3 regions of the Arthrobacter sp. J156 genome follow, and region 3 is predicted to be linked to each of the others. Evidence: predicted binding sites of a transcription regulator. Region 3 holds the regulator's gene; each other region holds the start of a gene.
What was found. The regulator HrcA, encoded in region 3, represses chaperone genes, less so after heat shock. The targets are predictions, from matches to a motif close to TTNGCACTCGNNNNNNNCGAGTGCNAA.
Positions count from the first base shown of each region.

Region 1: groL (chaperonin GroEL) is a predicted target of HrcA. The motif match lies at 6,653-6,679, and genes of this name have one in related genera.
Region 2: AC0QR5_RS11440 (Hsp20/alpha crystallin family protein) is a predicted target of HrcA. The motif match lies at 4,926-4,952, and genes of this name have one in related genera.

Region 1 is NZ_CM149650.1:3,473,154-3,482,652, forward strand. It holds gene AC0QR5_RS16065 (LLM class flavin-dependent oxidoreductase) at 1-42, opposite strand, end outside; gene AC0QR5_RS16070 (MMPL family transporter) at 158-2,431, opposite strand; gene AC0QR5_RS16075 (threonine/serine exporter family protein) at 2,613-4,589, shown strand; gene AC0QR5_RS16080 (uracil-DNA glycosylase) at 4,668-5,414, opposite strand; gene AC0QR5_RS16085 (DUF3263 domain-containing protein) at 5,537-5,833, shown strand; gene AC0QR5_RS16090 (LytR C-terminal domain-containing protein) at 5,868-6,587, shown strand; gene groL (chaperonin GroEL) at 6,858-8,483, shown strand; gene AC0QR5_RS16100 (DUF4031 domain-containing protein) at 8,561-9,463, opposite strand.
Region 2 is NZ_CM149650.1:2,495,200-2,504,698, reverse strand. It holds gene AC0QR5_RS11470 (hypothetical protein) at 1-8, opposite strand, end outside; gene AC0QR5_RS11465 (RNA polymerase sigma factor) at 5-604, opposite strand; gene AC0QR5_RS11460 (S8/S53 family peptidase) at 601-2,172, opposite strand; gene AC0QR5_RS11455 (D-serine ammonia-lyase) at 2,324-3,676, opposite strand; gene AC0QR5_RS11450 (DUF3800 domain-containing protein) at 3,764-4,375, opposite strand; gene AC0QR5_RS11445 (hypothetical protein) at 4,638-4,871, opposite strand; gene AC0QR5_RS11440 (Hsp20/alpha crystallin family protein) at 5,057-5,503, shown strand; gene AC0QR5_RS11435 (hypothetical protein) at 5,708-6,040, shown strand; gene AC0QR5_RS11430 (SDR family oxidoreductase) at 6,069-7,565, opposite strand; gene AC0QR5_RS11425 (TspO/MBR family protein) at 7,562-8,503, opposite strand; gene AC0QR5_RS11420 (polyprenyl synthetase family protein) at 8,585-9,499, shown strand, end outside.
Region 3 is NZ_CM149650.1:692,509-701,897, forward strand. It holds gene ybeY (rRNA maturation RNase YbeY) at 1-83, opposite strand, end outside; gene AC0QR5_RS03260 (PhoH family protein) at 87-1,202, opposite strand; gene AC0QR5_RS03265 (GerMN domain-containing protein) at 1,468-2,409, shown strand; gene AC0QR5_RS03270 (16S rRNA (uracil(1498)-N(3))-methyltransferase) at 2,470-3,267, opposite strand; gene dnaJ (molecular chaperone DnaJ) at 3,267-4,385, opposite strand; gene hrcA (heat-inducible transcriptional repressor HrcA) at 4,437-5,450, opposite strand; gene AC0QR5_RS03285 (DUF3097 family protein) at 5,669-6,520, shown strand; gene AC0QR5_RS03290 (DUF4870 domain-containing protein) at 6,637-7,053, shown strand; gene hemW (radical SAM family heme chaperone HemW) at 7,071-8,300, opposite strand; gene lepA (translation elongation factor 4) at 8,306-9,389, opposite strand, start outside.

The sequences.
Region 1 (9,499 bases), 840 kb from region 3:
GTCCCCGAACGTCTCGACCCCGAGCTCCAGTGTTCCGCCCATGCCGCTTCCCTGCCTTCCATGCTCCGGCCAGCGCCGGTTTGTATGCGTTTGCATGGATAACTGCGGGTTACGCGGAACTATTCCCGAACAGGACGACGCCGGGGCCCCGCCCCGCTCAGCCGGCGCGGCCCAGCGGCTTCGCGGGCCACCACAGCCGGTCGCCGAGCTCGTAGCCGAGAGCGGGGACCAGGAGGCTGCGGACGACGATCGTGTCCAGCAGCACGCCGAACGCCACGATGAACCCGAGCTGGACCAGGAACAGCACCGGCAGCACGCCGAGCGCCGCGAACGTCGCGGCGAGGACGAGCCCCGCGGACGTGATGACCCCGCCGGTGGCGCGCAGCCCGCGCAGGATCCCGGGCCGCGTCCCGTGGGTCCGCGCCTCCTCGCGGACGCGGTGCATCAGGAAGATGTTGTAGTCCACGCCGAGGGCCACGAGGAACACGAACGCGTAGAGCGGCACGGAGGCGTCGGCCCCCGGGAAGCCGAGGATTCCGTTGAAGACGAGGGCGGAGACGCCGATCGCCGTGCCGAAGGACAACACCGTGCTGGCCACGAGCAGCAGCGGGGCGACGATCGAGCGCAGGAGCACCACGAGGATCAGCGCGATCACGCCGAGCACGAGCGGCATGATGGTCCACCGGTCCTGCACGGCGGCGTCGCGCGTGTCCAGGGCGACGGCGGTCTCGCCGCCGACGAGCACCTCGCCGCCGTAGGCCGGGGCGTCGAACGCGTCGCGCAGCCGCTCGACGGTCGCCTCGGCGGCGGGGGACTGGGGCGCGTCGAGCAGGGTGGCCGTGAACAGGAGCCGGCCGTCGGCCTCGAGCGGGCCGGAGACCAGTGCGACGCCGGGGTCGGACTCGAGTGCGGAGCCCACCCCCGTGCCGAGGTCCTCGGGCGCGACGACGAGCGTCGGGCTGCCGGTGCCGGCCGGGAAGTGTCCGGCGAGGACCTGTTGGCCCGCCGCAGAATCCGTCGCGCCGATGACGAAGTCCGTCTGGGCGATCCCGTCGGCCTTGAACTGCGGGACGGCGAGGCAGCCCGCGAACAGCACGAGGGCGGTCGCGATCCACACGGTGCGCGGCCGGCGCGCCACGAGCCGCGCGACGCCGGCCCACAGCCCGCGCCCGGCCGCCGTCCGGCGGGCGCCGCCTGCCGCGGGCGCAGTGCCGGTTCCGGCCGCGGTGCCGGTTCCGGCCGGGGTGCCGGTCCCGGGGGTCCCCCGGCGCGCGGTGCCGTCGAGGGCGGAAGGCGCGGCCCCGGCGTCGTCCCGGGTCGCGGCCGCGGCGTCCGGGCGCGGGACGAGCGGCCAGTAGGCGGTGCGCCCTGCCCACAGCAGCAGGGCCGGCAGCAGGGTCAGCGCGGCGAGCATCGCGAACCCGATCCCGAGCGCCGCGACGGGGCCCATGGCGCGGTGCGAGTTCAGCTGGGAGAGCATGAGGCACAGCAACCCCGCGATGACGGTCCCGCCGGAGGCGGCGACGGGGCCGACCACGGCCCGCCAGGCGGCCTTCGTGGCCTCCCAGCCACGCGCGTGGCGGGCGAGCTCGGAACGGTAGCGCGCCACGTAGAGCAGGGCGTAGTCAGTGGCCGCGCCGACCACGAGGATCATCAGGATGCCCTGCGTCTGCCCGCTCAGGGTCAGGACGTCGGCCCGGGCGAGAGCGACAGCGACCGCCATCGCCGCCGTGAGCGCCGCGACCGATGTCCCCAGCACCATGAGGGGCAGGAGCGGCGAGCGGTAGACGGCCACGAGGATCAGCAGCACCACGCCGAGGGCCGTGAGCAGCAGGAGCCCGTCGAGCCCCGCGAACGCGCCGCCGATGTCGGCGCTCAGGCCCGCGGGCCCGGCCACGTACACCTGGACGCCGTCCACGGGGTGGTCGGCGAGGAACGCGCGCAGCGCCTCCACCGTCTCCCGCGGCTTGAGCTCCGTGCCGTCCGCGGCGGCCGTCTCGAGCGGCACCGACGACACGGCGGCGAGCCCGTCCTCGCTGGGCCGGGCGGGGGACACGGCGCCCTCCAGGACGACATCGAGCCCCTGCACGCCCGCCAGGACGTCCGCGATGCCGGCGCGCTGGTCCGTCCCGAGCCCGTCCGGGGCGTGGAAGACGAGCGTGGCGGGCAGCGCGTCGACGTCCCGGAAGGAGTCCTGCAGCCCGTGGACGAGGGTCGCCTCGGCGCTCGCCGGGAGGTGCTCGGCAGGGTCGTTGACCGAGACCGCGGAGGCCTGGCCGAAGGCGCGGCCGCCGAGCGCCAGGACGACGAGCCAGGCCACGATCAGCACGGCGGGGACGAGGACGCGCAGCCAGCGCGCCGGGCCGTGGGCCGCGTGCGGCCGGGGCGAGCCGGTCCCGCGGGGCGGGGCGGTGGATTCGAGGGTGGTCATGGGGCCCTTTCCGGTGGTTGTCGAAGCGTCGTTTTCGACGCTATGAGGGGGCCGCCGGGCGCGGATCAACCGAACGGTTGAGGGCTCGTGTGAGGTGGCTATCACCGGGCCGGGGCGGCCGGGTTTCCGGCGGTACAGTGGAGTGAGCCAGCGCCCGCAACGGACCGGAGGAGGAGCGCTCGTGTCCCACCCGGACGCACCCCGTCAGACGCACGGCGACGGCGCCGCGGCGGATCCGGATCCGCACGCCGTCTCGATGCCGCGGATCACCACGGCGGAGATGAAGCGGCCCCTGCCGCGCCCCGCGGGCGGCGCCGTCCTGGCGGGCGGCAGCGCCGAGCTGCCCGGCTCGCCCGACGACCGGTCCAAGACGGAGCCCGATTGGGACGGCGCCGAGGCAGCGGCTTCCCCGGGGCCGGATTCCGGGAACGCGGAGTACGACGCCGCAGCCGCCTCCGCGGAGGCCGCCGCCCTCGCCGCGGCCCAGTGGGGGACGGGCGCCGTGGACCTCTCGGCGGCCCCGCCGAGCGACCCGAACCTTCCCGACGCCGCGCGCCGCGCCGCCGCGCAGACGGCCGAACCGGTCTCGACCGCCCTGCCGATCGTCGACGCGCCGGCCGCCGGGCGCGCGGGCCGCGCCGGCCGTCCCCCCAAGGCGCGCCCCAAGACCGGCCGTCTCCGGCAGGTCCCGCGCCGGCCCGGCACCGGCACCGCCCCCACCGTTCCGGTCGACGCGGCCCCGAGGACGGGGCCGCGGCCCACCCCCGGGGCGCGGCGCATGCTGGCCCGGCTCATGGAGACCGAGGCCCCGCCGACGCAGGCGTTCTCGATCGTGGACCGGCTCGTCGGCAGCCCCTACGCCAACCCCACGATCCAGGTCGGCGCTCAGGACGCGAGCGCCCGCAAGACGCTCGAGTTCGCGCTCGACCTCGCCGAGGCCATGTTCCGCTACGGCGCCGGCGCCCTCGAGGCGGAGACGAGCATCATCGCCGTCACCGCCTCGCTCGGGCTGCGCAACGTCGACGTGGACATCACCAACCAGTCGATCCACCTCAACTACGCCCCCGCGGACCAGGTGCCCATCAGCATCCTGCGCGTCGTCCGTTCCTGGACGAGCAACTACGCGGGGCTCGCGCTCCTGCACCAGCTCGTCTCCGACATCGTCGCGGGCGGCGTGACGCGGCAGCAGGCCGTGGACCGGCTGCAGGACATCACGCGGCGCCCCAAGCCCTTCCCGCGCTGGATGGTCACGGCCGCCGGCGGGGGCTTCTCGGCGATGTTCGTGATGTTCATCGGCGGCTCCTGGGTCGGCGCGCTCGTGGCGTTCGCGTCGTTCGGCCTCGTGGCGCAGGCGATGAAGACGACGGCGAAGTGGCGCGTGCCGGAGTTCTTCTCCATCGCGTTCGGCTCGCTCGTGATCACCGCGATCGCCATGGTGCTGTGGGCGTTCAAGGTCCCCATCTCCCCGGCGATCGTCGTGGCCGGCGGGATCATGCTGCTGCTGCCGTCGTCGCGGTTCGTCTCCTCCGTGCAGGACGCCATCAACGGCTTCCCCGTCACGGCGGCAGGCCGTTTCTTCTCCGCCCTGCTGATCTACGCCGCCATCATCTCCGGCATCATGACCGCCCTGGTCCTGGGCTCGATGGCCGGCGTCGAGGACCTCGACGTGACGCAGATCGACCGGGTCGCCTATCCGTGGTGGCTCCTGGTGCTCTTCGTCGGGGCGGCGGTGCTCTGCGGGGCGGTGTTCGAGCAGACCGCGCGGAACCTGCTGCTGCCGACCGCGGGCGTGGCGCTGCTCGGCTACCTCGCGATGATCGGCGTGCAGGCGCTCGGCGTCGGCGACCGGCTCACGCCCGCCATCGCCGCCGCCGTGGTCGGCGCGGCCGGGCGCTGGGTGGCCCTGCGCATGGGCGCCCCGCAACTCGTGGTCGCCGTCCCGGCGGTCGTGTTCCTGCTCCCCGGCCTGATGATCTTCCGGGCCATGTACGGGATCACGATCGACGCGGCCGACATGTCCGCGGGCCTGATCGGCATGTTCAACGCCTTCACGATCATCCTCGCGATCGCCGGCGGCGTCGTCCTCGGCGACACGGTGGCCCGCCCGCTGACCAAGGGCTGGAACTCGCACGAGCGCCGGCGCATCCGCCGCCGCTGAGCTGCTGGATCGACCGCGGGCCGGGCCCGGCACGGAGCGCCGCCTCGGGAGGCGCCGCCGGCGCGGTCCGCGGACGGACTACGCGGGCAGGCGCCAGTCCACGGGATCCGCGCCCTGCTCTGCGAGCAGGGCGTTGGCCCGCGTGAACGGCTTCGAGCCGAAGAATCCCCGCCGCGCGGACAGCGGCGAGGGATGCGCGGAGGCGAGCACCGGCGTCGTACCGAGCAGGGGAGCGAGCTCCTGGGCCTGCCGGCCCCACAAGACGGCCACGAGCGGACCACCCCGCGCCGCGAGGGCGGCGACGGCCGCGTCGGTGATCCGCTCCCAGCCCAGCCCCCGGTGGGACCCCGCCTCGCCCGCGGCGACCGTGAGCACGCGGTTCAGGAGCAGCACGCCCTGGTCCGCCCACGCGGACAGGTCCCCGTGCGCCGGGGCCGGGACCCCGGCGTCGTCTTCCAGCTCCCGGTAGATGTTCGCGAGGCTGCGCGGCAGCGGGCGGACGTGGCGGTCGCACGCGAAGGACAGGCCGATCGCGTGGCCCGGCGTCGGGTACGGGTCCTGGCCCACGATGAGGACGCGGACGCCGGCGAGGGGGCGGGAGAAGGCCCGCAGGACGAGCCCCCCGGGCGGGAGGACCTGCTCGCCGGCAGCCCGGCGCCCGTCGAGGAGCCCGCGGACCGTCCGCAGTTCGTCCGCGACGGGCGCGAGCGCGGCCTCCCAGTCCGCGGCCAGGCCGAACGCCTCGTCCGCCGCGGAGGAGCCGGGCGGGCCGGGCGGCAGCCACTCCGGGAGGGGCAGGGGAGGGTCCTGGGGGGTGTGGGTCATGGCTCCCATTCTGTGGGCCCGGGCCGCCCGCGCGGCAAATGACATCGATGTGATTCGCCATTACCATGGAGGGCAGTGCCCCGTCGGGGCGCCCGGACCGGACGCAGGGAGAGAGGTGCAGCATGGCCGCGCAGGCGATCGAGCTCGAGTTCACGCTGGACGAGTCGAGCACCCTCGACGAGCGCGAACAGCGCATGCTCGCCCTCGAGCGGCAGTGGTGGAAGTACGCCGGCGCCAAGGAGCAGGCCGTCTCCGAGCTGTTCGGCCTCTCGGCGACCCACTACTACCAGTTGCTCAACGCCCTGATCGACACCGAGGCCGCGCTCGCGCACGACCCGATGCTGGTCAAGAGATTGCGTAGACTACGTTCAACCCGGCACCGGGCCCGGAGCGCGCGCAGGCTGGCCTCCGAGGCCTAGGAGCCCCGAGGACCGACGACCACCAAGGACGGGCATGAGCAAGTACCCCAGCGACGAGTTCGACAGGGTTCCCGAATTCGCCGAACGCCAGGGAGTCCACCGCGCCGACGTGGCCGGTGCGCGCCCGGGGCGTTCCGGCCTGGCGCTGCTCCTCGGCGTCGGCCTCCTCGCGCTCCTCGTCGGCGTCTTCTCCTTCACCATCCTGCCGCAGTTCGTGGGGCAGCAGGCCGCGCCCCCGGCCTCCGGCACGAGCGCGCCCGGCAGCACCGGCGCCGCCGAATCGACGGACGAGGGCAACGGCGCCGGGGACGGGCCCACCGACTCCGCCGATCCGTCCGATGCGGAACCCGGGCCCTCGGACGCCACCGGCGAGCCCGCGGACGAATCCACCGACCCGGCCGATCCCTCCGACGAGGGCTCCGAGTCGGCCGACCCCTCCGGCGAGTCCACGGACGAGGCGTCCGAGACGCCGTCCGTCGTGGACCGCTCACTGGCCGTCGGCGTCTACAACGGCTCCGGCCGCGGAGGCCTGGCCGCCTCCGGCGCCGCCACGGTGCGCGGTGCGGGGTTCACGAGCGTCAGCGCGTCGAACTGGGTCCGGCAGGAGGGCTTCTCGGCCGTCTACTACCGGACGGACTCCTCCCGGGCCACCGCGGAGCAGGTCGCGGCGGCCCTCGGGATCACCACGGTCTTCCAGACGGAGAACATCCCCGTGGAGATCAGCGCCGTCCTCGGCTCCAACTACGGCCGGTAGCCGCCGGTTCCCACGATAAGCCGCAACGGGCTTGCACTCTCCGGCGGAGAGTGCCAATAATTGGTTTAGCACTCGGACGTCGCGACTGCTAAGTGTTGTGCCGGCCCAGCCGCCGCACGCCGCACCGCGGACGCCTCGGGTGAGCATCGGATCTTTCGCAGCGAGGAGACGGGGCGGCGTCCGGATGACGCCAGCCGGTCTCCGTCCGTCGCGGGCGCTGCCTCAGGTCCACCCACACGCATGACCGTCCCGAAAGGACCACAAGCCACCATGGCCAAGTTGATTGCATTTGACGAGGAAGCACGCCGCGGCCTCGAGCGCGGCCTGAACACCCTGGCCGACGCCGTGAAGGTGACCCTGGGCCCGCGCGGCCGCAACGTCGTCCTGGAGAAGAAGTGGGGCGCCCCCACGATCACCAACGACGGCGTCTCCATCGCCAAGGAGATCGAGCTCGAGGACCCGTACGAGAAGATCGGCGCGGAGCTCGTGAAGGAGGTCGCCAAGAAGACCGACGACGTCGCGGGCGACGGCACGACCACCGCCACCGTCCTCGCGCAGGCCCTCGTCAAGGAAGGCCTCCGCAACGTCGCCGCCGGCGCCGATCCGCTCTCGCTCAAGCGCGGCATCGAGAAGGCCGTCGAGGCCGTCACCGCCGAGCTGCTCTCCTCCGCCAAGGAGATCGAGACCAAGGAGCAGATCGCCGCGACCGCGTCGATCTCCGCCGGAGACACCCAGATCGGCGAGCTCATCGCCGAGGCGCTGGACAAGGTCGGCAAGGAAGGCGTCATCACGGTCGAGGAGTCCAACACCTTCGGCCTGGACCTCGAGCTCACCGAGGGCATGCGCTTCGACAAGGGCTACATCTCGGCCTACTTCGTCACCGACGCCGAGCGCCAGGAGACGGTCCTCGAGGATCCGTACATCCTGATCGTCAACTCCAAGATCTCCAACGTGAAGGACCTCGTCGCGGTCCTGGAGAAGGTCATGCAGTCCGGCAAGCCGCTGCTGATCATCGCCGAGGACATCGAGGGCGAGGCCCTGGCCACGCTCGTCGTGAACAAGATCCGCGGCCTGTTCAAGTCCGTCGCCGTCAAGGCCCCGGGCTTCGGCGACCGCCGCAAGGCCATGCTGGCCGACATCGCCATCCTCACGGGCGGCCAGGTCATCTCCGAGGAGGTCGGCCTCAAGCTCGAGACCGCCACCCTGGACCTCCTGGGCCAGGCCCGCAAGGTCGTCGTGACCAAGGACGAGACCACCATCGTCGAGGGTGCCGGCAACGCCGAGGAGATCGCGGGCCGCGTCAGCCAGATCCGCGCCGAGATCGAGAACTCCGATTCCGACTACGACCGCGAGAAGCTGCAGGAGCGCCTCGCCAAGCTGGCCGGCGGCGTCGCCGTCATCAAGGCCGGTGCCGCGACGGAGGTCGAGCTCAAGGAGCGCAAGCACCGCATCGAGGACGCCGTGCGCAACGCCAAGGCCGCCGTGGAGGAGGGCATCGTCGCCGGTGGCGGTGTGGCCCTCATCCAGGCCGGCGAGCGTGCCTTCGCCAAGCTCGCCGTCGAGGGCGACGAGGCCACGGGCGCGAACATCGTCAAGGTCGCCATCGAGGCCCCGCTGAAGCAGATCGCCTTCAACGCCGGCCTGGAGCCGGGCGTCGTCGCCGACAAGGTGAAGGGCCTCGAGGCCGGCCACGGCCTCAACGCCGCCACCGGCGTCTACGAGGACCTGCTCGCCGCCGGCGTGAACGACCCGGTGAAGGTCACGCGCTCCGCGCTGCAGAACGCCGCGTCGATCGCCGGCCTGTTCCTCACCACCGAGGCCGTCGTCGCCGACAAGCCGGAGAAGGCCGCTCCGGCCCCGGGTGGCGACGAGATGGGCGGCATGGGCGGCTTCTAGCCCGTCCGCGCCCCGCGCAGACCAGTGCCGCGCCGCGGTCCCCTTCCACGGGGGCCGCGGCGCGGCCGTTTAATCCTTCAGCCGGCCGGCGCCTCGAGGCGGCGGAGCTCGTCGGCGAGGTTCCGGCGCGCCGCGGACTCCCACCACCGGCGTGCGCTCGGCGTGGAGTACAGGGTGGGCGCCGCCAGGAGCGTGCGCAGGACGGCGGCCCGGCCGGTGCGGAACGCGGCGTCCTCGACGTGGGCGTAGTCCCGGCGCACGGCGTCGGCATAGCGCAGGTAGGCCGCCGGATCCCGCCCCAGGACCTCGAGGTCGGCGTCGCACAGCAGGCGGGCGGCGGCGTCGTCCGCCTCCGGCCGGTGGGAGGCCGTGGCACGCACGAGGCGCGCCGTCTCCTCGACCTCGCGCGCCGGAAGGCCGGCCCCGCCGAGCAGCTGCGCGGCCAGGTCGGCCGAGTCCTCCTCGTCCCGGCCCGGGACGCCCTCGTAGACGGCATCGTGGAACCAGGCCGCGAGCCGGACGGCGCGCGGGAAGGGGCCCTCGGGCTCGCCGGCGCCGGCAAGCCGCTCGATGCCGCGCAGCACGGACATCAGGTGGGTGCGGTCGTGGTAGTGGCGGTGGGGCTCGGCCCAGCGTCCCAGCAGTTGTTCCCCGACGCCGCTCCCGCCGGGCAGGAGCCGCTCCCAGTGGTCCAGCAGCACCGGATCCAGCTTCTCGGGACGCTGGCGGGCCGGGACCCGCAGGCCGCTGCGCACGAGGCGGCGCACGAGTTCCGTGGCCGTCACCGGCACGGCGCCGAGCTCCACGAGCCCCGCGTGGCGCCGCTCGGGGACGTCGTAGTGGTCGCGGTCGAACGCGCGCTCGGGCAGGCCGGCCGCCAGCGCGAAGGCATGCAGCTCCTCGAGGGACGCGTCGGAGACGAGGTGGGAGAACATCGTCCCGTGGGCGGGCCAGAGGGGCGGATCGATCAGGATGGCCATGGAGGCCAGAGTAGTCCCCGCCGCGGCCGGGAACGG
Region 2 (9,499 bases), 1.8 Mb from region 3:
TCGTTCATGAGGGGCTCCAGGAGGGATCGGCGGCGAGTGAGGCGCGCAGCGCCGCGAGGCAGCGGCCGCGGGTCGGGCCGATCGACCCGACGGGGATGCCGAGTGCCTCGGACAGGGACGCGTAGTCGGGCGGGCCGCCACGGCTCACCACCCGCAGGATGGCCTGGCAGCGCGGCGTCAGGCGGGACACGTGCGTCCAGAGGACGCGTTGCGCCTCGTGGCGCAGCAGCGCCTCCGCGGGACCCGGCGCCGGATCCCCGGGGTCCGGCCCGCGGCGGACCGCCCCGTCGTCGTCCGCGTCCTCCCACGGCAGGGAGCGGCGGCGCTCGCGGCTGATCCGCCACGCCTCGCGGCGCACGGTAGTGCCGAGCCACGCGAGCACGGTGCGCGGATCCCGCACGGTGTCCGCCTTGTCCACGAGCCGCAGCCACGCCGTCTGCACGACGTCCTCCGCGTCGGCGCGCTCGAGCCCGCACGCGCGCGCCACGTGCCACAAGGTGGGGTTCAGCAGCCGAACGAGCGGCTCGATCCGCCCGCGGCGGCCGTCCTGGAACGCCGCGAACAGCTCCGCGGCCTCCTCGACGAGGCTCGTGGTGGCGGTCATGGCCTCTCCCAGTCCAGCGTGTGGGCGAGGGCGTCCCAGGCCCGGTCCAGGCGGGCGGCGACGTCGACGGCCGTGGAGTCGAGCAGCCCGGCGGCCAGCTCGGCGGCGAGCACGGGGGCCGCGAAGGACGTGCCGCTCCAGACGCCGAAGCCGCCGGAGAAGTCGTCCGGATCCAGTGTGGCCCGGCGTGGTTCCACCTCCCGCAGCGCCGCCGACATCTGCAAGTGGCCGCGCAGGTGGACGGGCATCGTGGAGACCAGGGCGGCACCCGGCCGGTGGCACGCCACCCACGCGCCCGCGTTGCTGAAGTACGCCACCGAGCCGTCCGGATTAAGCGCCCCGACGCCGACGAGGGGCGCGAGCGCCGGGTCGGCGGGGCCGTCGCAGAACCCCGCCGGGAACATCGGCGCCGTCGTGGAGTTGTTCCCGGCAGCGGCGACCACGAGGACGCCGAGCCGGCCGAGGTCCTCGAGCAGGGCGCGCAGCGGGGCGTCCGCGAGCCGGTCCCGCGGCTCCTCGTGGTAGTAGCCCAGGGACAAGCTGAGGACGTCGACGAGGTCTTCGGCGTTGCCCGCGGCGAGGGCGTCGATCTGGCGCGTGCGCAGCGATTCGAGGGTGGCGATGAGGCAGGATTCGGCGACCACGCCGTCGTCGGTCATGACCGGGATGCCGAGGATCCGCGCCGCCGGGCAGAGCTGGCGGACCAGGCCCGCGATGAACGTGCCGTGCCCGGCGAACGGGAGCAGCATCCCGTCGAGCGGGTTGCGCACCGGCTCGGGGACCGCGGATCCCGGGACCGTGCCGTGGCGGCCCAGCAGCTGCCCGTCCGCATAGACCTCGGCGGTGGCGGAGGCCGGGTCGCGGAACCAGGGATGGTCCTCGAGCCCCGTGTCCGGGACCACGACGACCGGGGCCCGCTTGAACCGCGGGGCGTTCGCCGCCGGGTCCGGCAGGACGACGGCGACCGGCGTGCGCCCGCCGAGGCCCGGTGAGGCGTATCCCGTGGACGGCGAGCCGACGCCCGCGTAGTAGGGCACCCCGGCGTAGTACGGCACGCCCGTCCAGTCAGGGCCTCCCGACGCGTCCGCGCCGGGCTCGCCCATGCCCGCGTAGTAGGGGACGGCCGTCATGAGGTGGTCGAGCGAGACGCCGTCGGCGACCCCGGCGCGACGCAGGGCCGCGAGCAGGCGCCAGGCGTCGGCGTCGTCCTCCTCGGCGTGCAGGAGCAGGCGCGAGGTCTCGGTTGCGGGCCCGAGCGAGGCGAGGGGGTCGGCGGCGGTGGCGGGATCGCCGGTCCCGCCGCTGGGCGTGCGGCCGGGATCGCGGCGCCGGGACGGAACGCCGAGCGGCGTCGGCTCGACCTTGATCCCGAGCTTGCCGGCGACCTCGTTGATGGCGTCGATGCGGCCGGGCGAGTCTCCGGCGGGGGCGTGCAGGAGCAGCGCGTGCGCGACGTAGACGGTCGCGGAGCCGCCGGGCGCCACCGCCACGCGGGCGTTCCAGGCCGCGGCGACGAGCGGATCGAGCTGCGGGAACGGGTTGCCGGCGGTTTTCAGGCGTTCGGTCATGACGGTCCTCTCAGGTGGTTCCTGATACCTAGGAGGGCCCCGGGACCGCGGTGATACATCCCCCGGGGGTTTCCGCTGATCCACCCTGCCGCCATGATCCCACCGACGCGGCGGAGAGAACACCCCGCGTGGCGTCCCGACGCTTGGGAGGCTACGCCCAGTCGATCGCGTCCAGGAGCTGCCGGCCCTCGGCCAGGTAGGCCTCGCGCTCGGCCGGCGGGACCATGGAGCCGCCCGTGGACCAGACCACGTGGTTCGCGCGGGCCATCCGGGCGTCGTCGAGCCCGAACGCCGCCCGGTAACCGGCGTCCGCGAGTACGCGCCACGGCCCGGGGAAGCCGGCCGTCGCGGACGGTTCGACGGCGATGCCCTCCTCGGCGTGCAGGAGCGCGACGAGCGCCTTGAGGCGTTCGTCGGAGACGGTCGCGAAGCCGTCGATGAGCCCCCCGACGCGCTCGCCGACGAGCCGCGAGGGCCGCCCCACGGCGAGCCCGTCGGCGGCCGTGCGCCCGTCGAGGCCGATGTCGGCCACGGAGATCCGGTCGTGCAGCCCCGTGCGGACGCCGAGCGACATGCAGGGCGCGTGCGTGGGCTCGGCGAACACGCAGTGCACGTCGTCGCCGAAGACCAGCTTGAGCCCGTAGGCGACGCCGCCCGGCCCGCCGCCGACCCCGCACGGGAGGTGCACGAACAGCGGGTGGTCGGCATCGACGTCGCACTCCAGGGCCCGCAGCTGCGCCGCGAGACGCGCGCCGGCCACTGCGTAGCCCGCGAAGAGGCTCAGCGAGGCCTCGTCGTCGACGAAGTGCACGGACGGATCCGCGGTGGCCTCGGCGCGCCCGGCGGCGACGGCGGCGGTGAAGTCGCCGGAGTGCTCGATCACCTCGACCCCGCGGGTGCGCAGGAGCTCCTTCTTCCAGGCGCGGGCGTCGTGGGACATGTGCACGGTGGTGGCGAGGCCGAGCTCCGAGGCGGCGATGCCGATGGAGAGCCCCAGGTTGCCGGTGGATCCGACGGCGATGCCGTGCCGGGCGAGGACCCCGCGCGCCGCCGGGGTGGTGAGCGCGCGGGTGTCGTCGCCGGGGCGCAGGACGCCCGCGTCGGCGGCGAGGCGCTCGGCGAGCTCGAGGACCTCGTGGATGCCGCCGCGGGCCTTGATGGAGCCGCTCACGGGCAGGGCGTCGTCGCGCTTGATCCAGAGCCGGCCCGGCAGTCCGCGGCCCAGGCGCCGGCCGAGCGCGGCCTGCATCCGCGGCGCGCCCTGGAGAGGGGACTCGAGGATGCCGTGCGTGGGACCCGTGTCCGCGAAGCGCTCGGCGAACCACGGCGCGAAGCGGCGGAAGCGGGCGCGGGCCGCCTCGACGATCGCCGGGTCCAGTCCCGATGCGGCGAGAACGACGCCGGTGCGGGCCGGCTCCGCGCGGAACCACGCCGTCTCCTCGGCGCGGGCGAGGGCCGCGACGACGGGGTCGGCGAGGAGGTCGGGAGGGGCGTCTTGCCTCATATCAAGATGCCCGCATAGTTGTAGGTGCAGGACGCGATTCGTCGCCTCCAGCCCATCCGAGCCCCCGCCCACGCGGGGGTTTCGAGTTTAAGGCGACCATAGGTACTCCCGTCGAGTGATCTTCTTGAGGTCTTTACGGATGGAGTTCAGGGCCTTGATCGCCTCGGGATGCCGCTCCGGCTGTTCATGGCGGATACGAGTCAAGAAGAACGTGGCAAGGTCAGCCGCTTGCAAGAGCCGGCTGTGGTCCGAGGGGCCGAAGTAGATGGTGTCGAGGAAGTTGGACAGCGTCAGCCGTGTGAACCCGTTAAGTGGCGCGCGGCGTAGCCCGGCGAAGCGCGTTCGGCTGTCCTTCGCCGTGTGGTGTTCGTCGGCGATCACCAAGACGTTTGGTCCCTTCCCGCCCTTTGAGCTGGTGTGCTCTTGCATGGACTCGAGGGACTGGCACACCGCGAGCACGTGGGGATCGTGCGCCACGGAGTAGCGTTGGCGCAGGGCGCGGACGTCGACGCCGCGGAGGAAGAAATCCGCGCCTGAGTCCCCCAGTGCCTTGGCCGCCAAACGGCACGCTCGAGTCCGGATCGGGATGGGGACGGACTTCCACGCTCCACGGCCTTGGAAGACATCGGTGGCTTGGAACTCCGTCGTCGGATCGAATCCCGGGATCTGGTCGGAAATCAGCTGGCCGATTCCGTTCATCTGTTCCTCGATGAACCTGGCTTGATGTTCGGTGACGAGAAGGGACCGACGTAGTAGAAATTCCCCTTCGCTCCTCGGCTCGACTCGTCGAGGTACGCCAACAACATGGCTAGCTTGGCTCCTTCCGTCGAAGAGACAGTCACGTGAAGCGAATCTATCCGACGCGTCCGACAACAAGCCTGCGGCGGTGGTTCCCTCCGTCGTTGAGATGCGCCGCGTCGACGGACGCACGGGGCCGGATTCGTCTGGCCCGCGAGGGCGCTCAGTCCGCCGGACCCGGCCGTCCGGCGTCGTTCCCGGAATCGCGGGCGCGCGCCGCCCGGGCGCCGCGGGAGCGCAGTTCGTCGATCCCCAAGTAGGCCAGGAGGCCCGCCGCGCCGATGAAGGCGATCGTGGGCAGGGGCGAGCCCGCGGCCAGTCCGGTGAACGAGGCCGCGAGGACCAGTAGCCCGGTCACGGTGACGAGGATCTTGAGCCAGAGGGGTGCGGAGCGCATGGATCCATCGTTGCACGGGGCGGGTTCGCCGTGGGAGAACGGGGCGGAAAACTATTGGCACTCTCGAGGGTAGAGTGCTAAATTCGAGACAAGTTGAGCGCATGACGCTCAACTCTGGCGGAGGCCGAATCCGCCACCGAACCGCCGATGGCACGCACGGTGCCACACCACAGGAGTTGATCAACATGGCTACGAACTTCGATCCGTTCCGCGAACTCGACCGCATGGCCGGCGCGCTGCTCGACAACCGCCAGGGCCTGCGCGAGATGCCCATGGACCTCTACCGCCAGGGCGACCGCTACATCCTCGACGCCGACCTGCCGGGCATCGACCCCGGTTCCGTGGACATCGACGTCGACGGCCAGCTGCTCACCATCCGCGCCGAGCGCACGCTCTCGGGCGCGGAGGGCGTGAAATGGCTCAACCGCGAACGCCGCGGCGGCAGCTTCCTGCGCCAGCTCAACCTCGGCCAGGGCGTCGACACGGAGAACATCACCGCCCGCTACGAGAACGGCGTGCTGTCCGTGGTCATCCCGGTCCGCGAGAGCGCCAAGCCGCGCAAGATCGCCGTCCGGACCGGCGAGCACGCCGAGGTCGGAGAGCTCGCCGGCTCGGAGGCCTCCGAGCAGTAGGCCGCACTCCTGCCGAGCGGCGCATCGCCGCCCGGTCCGACGCGCCCGGTTCCGGCGGACCTCCTGGTCCGCGGGAGCCGGGCGCCCGCGTGTCGGCGCCGCCCGCCGGCCCCTCCCGGCATCCCTCCGCGACGACGACCCGGAGGGGGATCCCGGGGGCATGATGGGTAGGTACAGCGGACGGCCGGCGGCAGTGAGGGGCGTATGGAACGGAACGACGGCGGGGCGCGCCGGGCCTGGGGCGTCGCCGCGGCCTGCGTGGCGGCGGGCGGCGGGCTGCTGCATGTCGTGCTCTGGATGCACGGAGCGCTTGCCCCCGACCCCGGCTACGTGTTCCACGCCGGACTCTCGGGCCACGGCTGGATGCTCGTCACCTACGTCCTGACCGCGGCGGCCGCGGTGGGGATGCTCGCGCTCGGCGGGACGTTCACGGAGGGGGCGCGGATCGATCCCGCCGCATGCGCCCTCGAAGGCGATGCTTCCGGGCTGCTGCTCGTCTGCGGGGAGGAGTCCATCGCGATCCCTCCGGAAGGGTGATGCCGGCGGCCCGGGCCGCGCCGGAGCCTCAGCGGCCCGCCGGCTCCGGCCCGGGGGCGGTTTCCGTGCCGGCGGCCTGCAGGGCCGCGGCGGTGATGCGGCGCATCATCGACCCGAAGATGTGGCCGTGAAACGGGGCCACTGACCACCAGTAGAGCCGCCCGGCGAGCCCGCGGGGGAAGAAGACGGCCCGCTGGCGGTACAGGCTGCCGGATCCCCGCGGTTCGATCGTGAACTCGAGCCACGCGTTTCCGGGGACGCGCATCTCCGCGCGAAGCCGCAGGAGCCGGTCCTGCTCCACTTCCTCGACGCGCCAGAAGTCGACGACGTCGCCGAGCAGGAGGCGCGTGCTGCTGCGGCGGCCGCGCCGCAGTCCCACGCCGCCGGCGAGCTTGTCGATCAGCCCGCGGACGCCCCAGGCGCCCGGCAGCGAGTACCAGCCGTTTCCTCCGCCGATTCCCTGGACGACGCCGAACACGGCTTCCGGGGGAGCGTCGACGTCGAGCTCGCGGACGTCGACGTAGACGGGGCGCCCGGCCCAGTCAGGATCGCTGGGCAACGGGTCGGCGGGCTGGGCGACGGCGTGCGCGGTGGCCCACGAGGTCTCCACGGCGTCGGTGCCGATCTTCTCCAGGGCGAGTTCCACGGCCCGGCGGTAGGGCGTCAGTCCGCCGGCGGGGCGCGGGACGAGGTGGTCTATGCGCCGTTCGCGCACCACGCAGTCGTGTTGCAGGGAGCCGACGAGTGGAACGGCGAGCGAGCGCGGGATCGGCGTCACGAGGTTCACCCATTGGGCGGCCAGCCATGGCGTGAGGACGGGGAGCGGGAGGATCGCGGGCCGCCGCAGTCCCGCGGCCTCGGCGTAGAGGCGCATCATGTCGGCGTAGCTGTGCGCTTCCGGGCCTCCGACGTCGAACGCCCCTGAGGTTCCGGCAGGCAGCGAGGCGCACGCGCACAAGTAGTGCAGGGCGTCGCGCACGGCGATGGGCTGGACGCGATTGAGCACCCACCGCGGCGCGGGCATGACGGGCAGGACTTCGGTCAGGTGCCGCACCATCTCGAAGCTCGCCGAGCCGGATCCGATGACGAGCCCCGCCTGGAGGACCACCGTGGGGACTCCCGACGCGGACAGGAGCTCTCCCACGCGCACCCGGGAGCGCAGGTGCCGGCTGAGCTCCCCGTCGGGATGCAGCCCCGAGAGGTAGACGATCCGCCCCACGCCACGGGTCCGGGCGGCCTCGGCCATCACGCGGGCACAGCGTTCCTCGGCGTCTTCGAAGTCCGGATGCCCGCCCATGGAATGCACCAGGTAGTAGAGGGTGTCCACACCGGCGCACAGGCGTTCGGCCGCCTCCCGCTCCTCGCAGCTTCCCTCGACCACCTCGACCGACCCCGCCCAGGGGATGTCGCGCAATCGGGCCGCGCGGCGGGTGAGGACGCGGACCTCGTGGCCGGCCTCGATCAGCCGAGGCACGAGGCGGCCGCCGATGTAGCCGGTGGCTCCCGCGACGGCGATGCGGCTCATGCGTCGCCCGTTTCCCTCGGCCCGCTGGACGCCGGCGGGCGTCCACCCGCTTCTCCCGTTGCCCGAAGGCGTTTCACGGTGCGTTCCCGCCGCCAGCGCAGCAGGGCCGTGCCGAGGGCGACGGCGCCGGCCGCCACCGCCGCGGCCCACGCGATCGGCGGCGACGCCGGTCCGTCGCCCAGCCGGCCCGCAGCGATCCAGGCCAGTCCCCACGCGAGGGCCAGGGAGGGGCCGATGCGTCCACGCCCGTAGGCGGCGACCGCGAGCCCGACGACGACCGCTACGGCGAGCACCGCGATCCCGGCCGGCTCCACCCAGTCCGCCCAGTCCTGGCGCCCGCTTCCCGGGGCCGGTGTTCCGGTCGCGCCGACGCCGAGCGAGCCGAGCCAGCCGGCCGCGTTGGCGACCGTGGCCACGGACACCCAGCCCAGGTACAGGCCGAACGTCCCGTCCACCAGCACGAGCTCGGAACGCGCGGCGCCGCGGCGCTCGCCCAGGAGCATCAGGATCCGGCACAGCACGGCGAGCAGCACCACGATCACGATGAGGCTCAGCCAGAGGAGCCCGGCCTGGACCACCCAGATCCAGACGCCGTTGAGCAGGGCCGAGGCGGCGGCCCACGGGCGCAGTCGCGCGTGGAAGGCGCTGCCGCGCGAGAGCGGCAGGAGTTGCAGCACGGCGTAGCCCGCCAGCCCCGCGTAGATCACCGACCAGATGCGGAACGCCCCCGTGCCGGGTGCGAGGGGAGTGCTGTCGGAGTCCAGCCATCCGCCGGCGGCCTCCTGGATCGGCGTGCCGCCCGCCGCGCCGCTGCCGACGAACGCGAGGAAGATCGCCGCGGCGACCGCGGCGGCCGTCCCGAGGGCGGGAGCGATACCTCCGGCGGGGGCCCCGATGTGCGCGGCGCCGCGCGTGTCCGCGTGTGGATTTTCGGTCATGGCAATCAGTGTCCTCCTGCTGGCGGGACGGCCCGAACTCCTTGCTAGCCAATCTAACAATAAACTAAGTAAGATACTTCCATGGATGATGCGAGCGCGGACACCGCGACCCTGGCCCCGGACCGGCCCCCGGCGCCCGACGCCGGGACGATCCGACCGGCGATCGACGGCGACATCCACGCGGTCCAGTCCCTGCTGGCCAGCCAGCTCGCGCGGCAGAGGCGGCGGGCGGAACGGCTCTCCGCCGAGGCCGCCCGGCTGTGGCGCCGGCTCGAGTCCACGGTACCGGGCGGCAAGATGACCCGGCCGCGTCTCGTGGCCCTCGGCTTCGACGCCTTCGGCGGAGGGGACCGGGAACCGATGCACCGACTGGCCTGCGCGTTCGAACTGCTCCACGCGGCCCTGCTCATCCACGACGACGTGATCGACCGCGACGTCCTGCGCCGCGGAAACCCGACCGTCGGGGCGTCCTACGCCGAACGCGCCGCGGCGCAACGCGCGCCGCACGCCCGCCACGCCGGCGACAGCGTCGCGATCATCGCCGGGGACCTGCTCCTGGCCGCCGCGGTCCGGCTCGCCGCCGACGCGGTCGCCGGCCGGCGGGAGGCGGACGACGTCCTCGACGCCTTCCACGGGGCCGTCGAGGCCGCGGCCGCCGGCGAGCTCGAGGACGTGCTGTTGTCCTGGGGCGACGAACCCGCACCGCTCGCGGACGTGCTGCGCATGGAACGGCTCAAGACCGCCTACTACTCCTTCGAGGCCCCGTTGCGCGCGGGCGCCCTCCTCGCCGGGGCGGATCCCGTCGCGGCCGCCGCGCTCGCCGCCGTCGGACGGGAGCTCGGCGCCGCCTACCAGATCGCAGACGACGTCCTCGGGACGTTCGGGCACCCGGGAGCCACGGGCAAGCCGTCGGACTCCGACCTGCGCGAGGGCAAGAGCACCGTACTGACCGCCCTCGCCGTCCAGGACCCGGAGGCCGCGTCGCTCCTGCGCGCC
Region 3 (9,389 bases):
GCGTCCAGGACGTGGCGTCCGAGCGCGCTGATGGCCTCGAGGTCCGCCGGGATCGCGGACTCGTTGTTGACTTCGACGGACACGGACTAGTCCTCGCTGTGGTGGGGGCGGGTGGTCTCGGGGCGCCGCGCACGGGCCGGCGCGCGGCGTGGGCGCGGCCCCCTGCTTTCGAGGAGCCGTTCGGCGACGGCCTCCTCCTGCGCGCTCCACGTCTCGTAGGCGGTCACGATGTCCGAGACGAGGCGGTGCCGCACGACGTCCTGCGCGTCGAGCGTGCAGAAGGCGATGTCCTCGACCCCGCGCAGGATCTCGGTGACCACGCGCAGGCCCGAGCGCGTCCCGCCGGGCAGGTCCACCTGCGTGATGTCGCCCGTCACGACGACCTTCGAGCCGAAGCCGAGTCGGGTCAGGAACATCTTCATCTGCTCGGGCGTGGTGTTCTGGGCCTCGTCGAGGATGATGAAGGCGTCGTTGAGCGTCCGGCCGCGCATGTAGGCCAGCGGGGCGACCTCGATGGTGCCGGCCGCCATGAGGCGCGGGATCGACTCGGGGTCGATCATGTCGTGCAGGGCGTCGTAGAGCGGGCGCAGATACGGGTCGATCTTGTCCGTGAGGGTGCCCGGGAGGAAGCCGAGCTTCTCCCCCGCCTCGACGGCCGGCCGGGTCAGGATGATCCGGCTGACCTCCTTGGCCTGGAGCGCCTGGACGGCCTTCGCCATCGCGAGGAACGTCTTGCCCGTGCCGGCGGGGCCGATGCCGAAGATCACGGTGTTCTCGTCGATCGCGTCGACGTAGGCCTTCTGGTTCACGGTCTTGGGCCGGATGCTGCGCCCGCGGCCCGAGAGGATGTTGAGCCCGAAGACCTCGCCCGCCCCGGAGGCCGGGACGGTGCGGCCGTCGACCATCCGCACGAGCTGTTCCACGAGATGGGCCGAGACGCGGGTGCCGCGCGAGGCGAGCCCCCGGGCCTCGTCGATGACGCGGCGCGCCTTGGCCGCCTGCTGCGGGTCCCCGGAGACGGTGAGCTCGTTGCCGCGCACGTGCAGCGCGGCGCCCGGGTAGACGCCCTGGACGATCCGCAGGACCTCGTCGTGGGCCCCGAGGGACGCGACCATTTCCTCGGTGGAGCCGAAGCGGACGATGCTGCCCCCCGTGGAGTCCTCCACGTCGGGGCCGGTGGTGCGATCGGGGTCCTGGGTCATGGGTGCGGCGGGGCCTCCCTCGTGCCGCGCCGACGGATCCGGGCCGGGCCCTTCCCGGCCGTTTGCGGCGCGCCTCCATCCTACTGGAACGGAGGGCTGGCGCCATCGCGGCGGCCCTGCTTCATCCATCCGGCGGAGTATCGGTCCTGCAACACTTGGGCCCGGATCCCCCCTTCCGGGGGACGCGGGTGGTCCCGCCTGTGCCAAGCTTGATGAGCGCCCCGTGCGCATCCTCCAGCCTCGATCCCGGAAAGGACGGTCGGACGTGGTCCATGCCAGCCGCAGCAGCCGCACCAGGTCACGCCTGGCCGTGCTCGTGCTGGTCGCCGGACTGGGCGCGGTCTCCGCGTGTTCCGGGACGTCGTCGGGGGCCGCCTCGACGATGCCGCCGGCCCCGTCGAGTGCCGCCTCCGCGGCCGTTCCCTCGGCGGGATCGGGCAGCCCGCTGGAGAAGCTGGCGAGCCACCGGCTCGCCCCCGTCTACTGGCTCGGCGAACGGGACTCGACGGTGTACCTCTACCGCGAGTACATCCAGGCCGAGGACCAGGGAGACCCGATCACGACGAGCCTCAAGCACATGCTCGAGCAGCAGCCGGGCGATCCGGACTACTTCAACCTGTGGAGCCCCGCGACCCGGATCGGCACGTCCATCAACGCGGACAACGTGATCACGGTCGACCTCTCGGCGGACGCGTTCCGCCGCCCGCTCGACGCCGGGCTCGCCGAGCGCGCCGTGCAGCAGCTCGTCTACACCGCGACGGCCGCCGCGGCCAATGCCGGTCTGCTCAGCGGAAGCATCGCCCCCCGCGTCGTCGTGGTCGTCGACGGGCACTCCGGCTACGAGGCGTTCGGGCACGTCCCGCTCTCCGGCCCGCTCGAGCGCGACGCCTCCCTCCGGGCGCCGATCTGGATCATCGACCCGCAACAGGACGCGGCGCGCACTGCCGGCCGGGTCGTCATCACGGGCCTGTCCGCCGAGTTCTCGGGCGGTGCCCGCTGGGAAGTGCGGAGGATGGCGGACGACGGCGCCGCGGACGTGGTCTCGACGGGCCGCCTGACGCTCGGGGCGGGACAGCTGCCCGACGACCAGTTCGAGCTCGCCGTGGACCTGCGTCCGGGCAACTACGAGGTCTCGGTGTGGGGCCAGAACGCGGGCAGCGACGAGCGCCTCAGCGAGGACACCAAGCACGTCGTCGTCTCCGACTGACCCCGTTTGACGGCTCCCGGCCGCGGAATCCGTCCCCGGCCCGACCCGCGATGGGGCCCGTCAGCCGGCGTCCACGAGGTGGCGCACGAGCACGAGCCCGACCGGACCGGCCGTCGAGGCCCGCAGCACGTTGGGGCCGAGCGAGGCGGTCACGGCCCCCGCGGACACGAGCCGCTCGACCTCGCGGTCGCCGATGCCGCCCTCGGGGCCGACGAACAACATGACCTCCTTCGCCCCCGCGGGGGCTCCGGCGACCCAGTGCGAGACGAGCTCGGCGAGCGGGGCGTCCGCCTCCTCGTGCAGCACGATGGCGAGCCGGGCGCGGGGTCCGGCCCCGCCGTCGTCCGCCGGGCCCTGCTCAAGGAGCGAGGCGAGCTGGGCCGTCGTGGCGGCGCCGGAGACCCCTGGGGCCCAGGCCCGGCGCGACTGCTTGACGGCCGCGCGCACCGTCGCGGCCCACTTCGCCCGGCCCTTGGCGGCCTTCTCGCCGCTCCAGCGCACGACGCAGCGCTCGGCCTGCCACGGGATCACGGCGTCGACGCCGATCTCCACGGCCGACTCGACGGCCTGCAGGTCGCGGTCGCCCTTGGCCAGGGCCTGGACGAGCACGGTGCGCACGGCGGGTGGCTCCTCCGTCCCCACGGCGAGGACCTCGGCCGTGAGCACGGACTGGCCCGTGGAGACGACGCGGCACGAGGCCCGGGTGCCGGAGCCGTCGACGAGGTCGATCTCCTCGCCGGCGCGCACCCGCTTGACGGCGACGGCGTGCCGTCCCTCGTCCCCGGTGAGGTCCACGAGGGATCCGGGCGCCGATTCGTCCAGCGTGCCGGCGTCGACGAGGAAGGCCTGGTTGCTCATCAGCCGCGGTGGCCCAGCTTGTCGCGCAGCCGTGAGAAGACGCCGCCGCGTTCGGCGAGCCGCCCTTCGGCGACCTCCTCGCCGCGCAGCGACGCGAGCCGCTCGAGCAGTTCGCGCTGCTCGGCGTCGAGGCGGGTCGGGGTCTCGACCTGGACGTGGACGATGAGGTCACCGCGGCCCGAGCCGCGCAGGCGCGGCACCCCGAGCTGGGCCAGGCGGAGCGTCTCCGTCGCCTGCGTCCCCGGCTCGATCCGGACCTCCTGCGGTCCGTCGAAGGTCTCCAGGGTGACGTCCGTGCCGAGCGCGGCCGCGGTCATCGGGATCGTGAGCGTCGCGTGCAGGTCGTTGCCCTCGCGTTCGAACACGGCGTGGCGGCGCACCTCGATCTCGACGTAGAGGTCGCCCGCGGGCCCGCCGCCCGGGCCCGCCTCGCCCTGCGCTGCCAGGTGGATGCGCGTACCCGTTGCGACGCCGGCGGGCACCTTCAGCTGCTTGCTGACGCGCTCGCGGACGCGGCCCTGGCCCATGCACTCGTTGCACGGCGAGGGCAGCGTGGTCCCGTAGCCGCGGCAGGCGCTGCACGTCTCGAGGGTCATCATCTGTCCGAGGAAGGAGCGTACGGGCCGCTGGATCTGGCCTCGGCCATGGCAGATCGTGCAGGTCTCGGGCGAGGTGCCCGGTTGGCAGCAGCTGCCGTTGCAGACGCCGCACGTCACGGCGGTCTCCATCTCGAGTGGGTAGACGATCCCCTGCACGGCGTCCTTGAGATCGATCGTGGCGGTGATCAGGGCGTCGCGCCCGCGGCTCGTGCGCGAGGCCGGACCGGCCTGCTGGCCGCCGCCGAAGAACTGCTCGAAGATGTCGTTGAAGCCGAAGCCCGCTCCCTGGCCGAAGCCCTGGGCGTTGCCGTTCTCGTTGCCCGTCGCATCGTAGTTGCGGCGCTTCTCGGGATCAGAGAGGACCTCGTAGGCTCGCGTGACCAGCTTGAACTGCTCCGCCGCGTCCTCGCCCGGGTTGACGTCCGGGTGGAGCTTGCGGGCCAGCTTGCGGTAGGCCTTCTTGATTTCCTCGGTCGTGGCGTCCTGCGCGACGCCGAGTACGTCGTAGTGGTTGCTCACAGTGGTCGCTGTGTCCTTTCCAAGGGGGGTGGAGCGGTGGGCATCCGCCGGTCAGCCGGCGAGGATGCGTGAGAGGTAGCGGGCGACGGCCCGAACGGCCGCCATCGAGCTGCCGTAGTCCATGCGGGTGGGGCCGAGGACGCCCATCTTGGCGGATTCGCCGGGGCCGTAGCCCGTGGCGATGACGGAGGTCTCCTCGAGCCCGCCGTAGCGGTTCTCGCTTCCGATCCGGACCGCGATGCCGCGGGCGTCGAGCTCCATCTCGGAGAAGAGCCGCAAGAGCACGACCTGTTCCTCCAGGACCTCGAGCACGGGGGTGATGGTCAGCGGGAAGTCGCCCGTCGCCCGGGCCAGGTTGGCGGTACCCGCCATGAGGATGCGGTCCACGACGGTGGAGTCCCCCAGCGCCGCCAGCGTCGCCGCGATCACGGCGCCCGCCGGGCGCAGCGGCTCGGGCAGGAGCGGTTCGACGGCGGCCGGCAGGACGCCGAGCCCGTCGAGGGACAGCCCCGAGGCCTGGGTCATGATCACGCCCTTGACGACGGCGAGGTCCTCCTCCGTGGGATCGGGAGCGACGCCCACGACGCGCTGCTCGACCTTGCCGCTCGAGCCGATCAGGACCACGAGCACCCGCCCGTGGCCGAGTCCGACGAGCTCGATGTGGCGGACCGTCGCGTCGCTGTAACCGGGGACCTGCAGCACCGCCACCTGATGCGTGAGCTGGGCCAGGAGCCGCACGGTGCGGTCGAGCACCTCGTCGATGTCGTCGGCCCCCGCGACGAGCGCCTGGATGGCCCGGCGCTCGGCCGGCGAGAGCGGCCGGACGTCCTCGATCCGGTCCACGAAGCGGCGGTAGCCCTGTTCCGTGGGGATGCGGCCGGAGGAGGTATGCGGGGCGACGATGAGCCCCTCGTCCTCGAGCGCGGCCATGTCGTTGCGCACCGTCGCCGCGGAGACCCCGAGGCTGTGGCGCTCCACGAGGGCCTTCGAGCCCACGGGCTCACGCGAGTGCACGTAGTCCTCGACGATCGCCCGGAGGACTTCGAGGCGTCTGGGTTCCGACATCGCGTCCTTCCGTGGTCTCAGGTAGCAGGTGCCGTGCGCGGGCTGCGCGTGTCCGGTGGCGGAAGCGGGCCGGCGCCCGCCGACGGTCTGGCACTCGACACGTTCAAGTGCTAAGTCTAATACCTTTCACCGGTTGTTAGCATGGTCAGCGCCCGGCGCGGGCGCGGAACCGCCGACCCGGCGGCTCCGGACGGGACCGGAAGGGCTGGGTGGACGCGGTGTTCGAGTACGGTTGGGGCGCCCAGGAGCTCTCCGGGGCCAAGAAGGCCCCCTTGCGGCAGGTTCCCGTGGCCGTCGGCCAGGTCCTGGAGGACGTCCAGTCCGGCTGGGTCGGGGAGGTCGTCGCCGTCGAACGCTCCGGCGGGATGCGCGTCGTCGTCCTGGAAGACCGCAAGGGCCGCCGCCGGTCCTTTCCCACCGGATTCGGCTTCCTCCTCGAGGGAGAGCCCATCGAGCTCACCGCCCCCCGGGCCACCGCCGCGCCGGCGGCTCCGGCGCGTACGGCGTCCGGATCCGTGCGGGTCGAGAACCTCCGGGCCCGCACCGCCCGGGCAAGCCGGGTCTGGGTCGAGGGCAAGCACGACGCCGAACTCGTGGAGAAGGTCTGGGGGCACGACCTGCGGGTGGAGGGCATCGTCGTCGAACCCCTCCACGGCGTCGACGACCTGGCCGCCGCCGTCCACGGCTTCTCCCCCGGTCCGGGCCGCCGGCTCGGCATCCTCGTGGACCACCTCGTCCCCGGATCCAAGGAGGAGCGGATCGCCCGCGAGGCCATGGCGGTTCCCGGGGCGCGCGGCAACGTACTGATCGTCGGCCACCCCTACGTCGACGTCTGGCAGGCCATCCGGCCCTCGGTGCTGGGGATCGACGCCTGGCCCGTGGTGCCGCGCGGGACCGATTGGAAGACCGGCATCCTGCGCGGGCTCGGCTGGCCGCACGCCACGCAGGCGGATGTCGCCCAGGGCTGGCGCCGGCTGCTCGGAGGCGTGACGAGCTACGCCGACCTCGAGGCGAGCCTCCTGGGCCGCGTCGAGGAGGTCATCGACTTCCTGACGGCTGACGGCAGCTGAGGGGACGCCGTGCGGCGTGGCCGCGCGCCGCGGCGCGGATCGTCCGTCCCGCGGCGGTAGACTGTCCAGCGCAGGAGCCTGCCCGGCGGCAGGCACGATCAACGGAGGATGACCGAGTGGCCCGAGGGTTCGACGAAACGGCGCGCAACGGATCCGGCGACGGCCGCCGCTACGAGGGGTCCTCTCCGGCCCCCCTGCCGCTGACGCCGTCCGAGGACCGCCAGTGGGCCACGATCGCGCACTTCGGGGCCATCCTCGGCTGCATTCCCTCGGCCGTCATCTACTTCGTCTACCGCAACCGCGGGCCCTTCGCCGCCCAGGAGTCGAAGGAAGCGCTGAACTTCACCTTCCCGCCCACGGTCGCGGCGATCCTGGCGAACCTGCTGACCCTGCTGCCCGTCGTCGGCGGGTTCTTCGCCGTCGTCGCCGTCGCGATCTGGGTCTTCCTCACCGTCAGCGGCGTCGTGGCGGGCATCGAGGTCAACCGCGGCCGCCCCTACCGCTACGCCTTCAACCTGCGGCTCATCAAGTAGGGCGGGGCCGTCCGCGCCTAGAAGTCGAGCAGCCGGCGCACCACGGCGTCGGCCATCAAGCGGCCCTGCAGCGTCGGCACCACGCGCCCCCGCACGGCCGCGGTGCCGTCGACGAGCCCGTCCGCGATCAGTCCGGCGACCGCGCGGCGGCCCTCCTCCCGCAGCCCGGCGATCCCGAAGCCCTCGCGGATGCGGGTCAGCAGCATCGTGCGTTCGAGATACCGGGCGTCGTCGTCCGGGCTCTCCCGGCCCGCCGCCGGCGAGACGCCCGCGTCGATGCGCTGCTGGTAGGCGGCGGGGTGCTTGACGTTCCACCAGCGCAGTCCGCCCACGTGCGAGTGCGCGCCCGGGCCCGCGCCCCACCAGTCCGCCCCTTGCCAATACGCCAGGTTGTGGCGGCAGCGGCTGGACTCGCCGCGGCTCCAGTTGCTCACCTCGTACCACTCGTAGCCCGCGGCGCCGAGCAGTTCGTCGGCCATTAGGTACTTGTCCGCGTGGTCGTCGTCGTCGATGTCGGGGACCTCGCCGCGCCGGATCCGGGCGGCCAGCTTGGTGCCCTCCTCGATGATGAGCGCGTAGGCGGAGACGTGGTCGGGATCGTAGGACAGCGCGGCCTCGAGGGAGGCGCGCCAATCGGCGAGGGACTCCCCCGGCGTGCCGTAGATCAGGTCGACGCTGACGTCGAGGCTGGCGTCCCGGGCCCAGCCCACCGCCTGGCCGACGCGCTCGGGCCGGTGCGTCCGGTCCAGGGTGCGCAGCACGTGGGGGACGGCGGACTGCATGCCGAAGGAGACCCGTGTGAACCCCGCCCGGGCCAGCTCGGCGAGCGAGTCCGGCGTCACCGAATCGGGGTTGGCCTCGGTCGTGACCTCGGCGCCGGCGGCCAGGCCCCACGCGGACCGGACGGCGTCCAGGACGCGGGCGAGGTCGGCGGAGGGAAGCAGGGTCGGGGTGCCCCCGCCGAAGAAGACCGTCCCGGCCGGGCGGGCGGGGACACCCGAGGCGAGCAGGGCCCCGGCGCCGAACCGCAGTTCGCGCGCGACGGCGTCGGCATAGCTTTCGCGGCTCGAGCCGTGCCCCAGCTCCTGGGCCGTGTAGGTGTTGAAGTCGCAGTAGCCGCAGCGGACCGTGCAGAAGGGGATGTGGACGTAGACGGAGAACGGGCGGCCGGCGGCGCCATCGGCGGGGCCGGCCGGCAGCAGTCCGTCGGCCGGCGCGGGATCGCCGAGGGGAAGGGCCGAGGGCATCGCGGCTACTTCTTGCCCTTGTCCTTGGACTCTCCGGAGGACAACGCGGCGATGAAGGCCTCCTGCGGGACCTCGACGCGGCCCACCATCTTCATCCGCTTCTTGCCTTCCTTCTGCTTCTCGAGCAGCTTGCGCTTGCGGGAGATGTCGCCGCCGTAGCACTTGGCGAGGACGTCCTTGCGGATCGCGCGGATCGATTCGCGGGCGATGATCCGCGAGCCGATCGCGGCCTGGATCGGGACCTCGAACTGCTGGCGCGGGATCAGCTCGCGCAGCTTTCCCGTCATCATCACGCCGTAGGAGTAGGCCTTGTCCTTGTGGGTGATCGCGCTGAACGCGTCCACCTGCTCGCCCTGGAGCAGGATGTCCACCTTGACGAGGTCGGCGACCTGTTCGCCGTCGGCCTTCCAGTCCAGCGACGCGTAGCCGCGGGTCTTGGACTTGAGCACGTCGAAGAAGTCGAAGACGATCTCGGCGAGCGGCAAGTGGTAGCGCAGCTCGACGCGGTCCTCGGAGAGGTAGTCCATCCCGCGCATGATGCCGCGCCGCGACTGGCACAACTCCATGATGGAGCCGACGAACTCGCTGGGCGCCAGGACCGTCGCGGCGACCATGGGCTCGTGCACCTCGAGGATCTTGCCCGAGGGGAACTCGCTCGGATTGGTCACCGTGGTCATCTTCTTGTCCTCGGTCATGACCTCGTAGACCACGTTCGGGGCCGTGGAGATCAGGTCGAGGCCGAATTCCGCCTCGAGGCGCTCCCGGGTGATCTCCAGGTGCAGCAGGCCGAGGAAGCCGACGCGGAAGCCGAAGCCGAGGGCCACGGAGGTCTCCGGCTCGTAGATGAGCGCCGCATCGTTGAGCTGGAGCTTGTCGAGGGCGTCGCGCAGTGCCGGGTAGTCGGAGCCGTCGATCGGATACAGCCCCGAGAACACCATGGGCTTGGGGTCCTCGTAGCCGCCGAGCGACCGCGTGGCCGGCTTCGCGAAGTTGGTGACCGTGTCGCCGACCTTGGACTGGCGCACGTCCTTCACACCCGTGATGAGGTAGCCGACCTCGCCGACGCCGAGGCCCTGGCTCGGAGTGGGC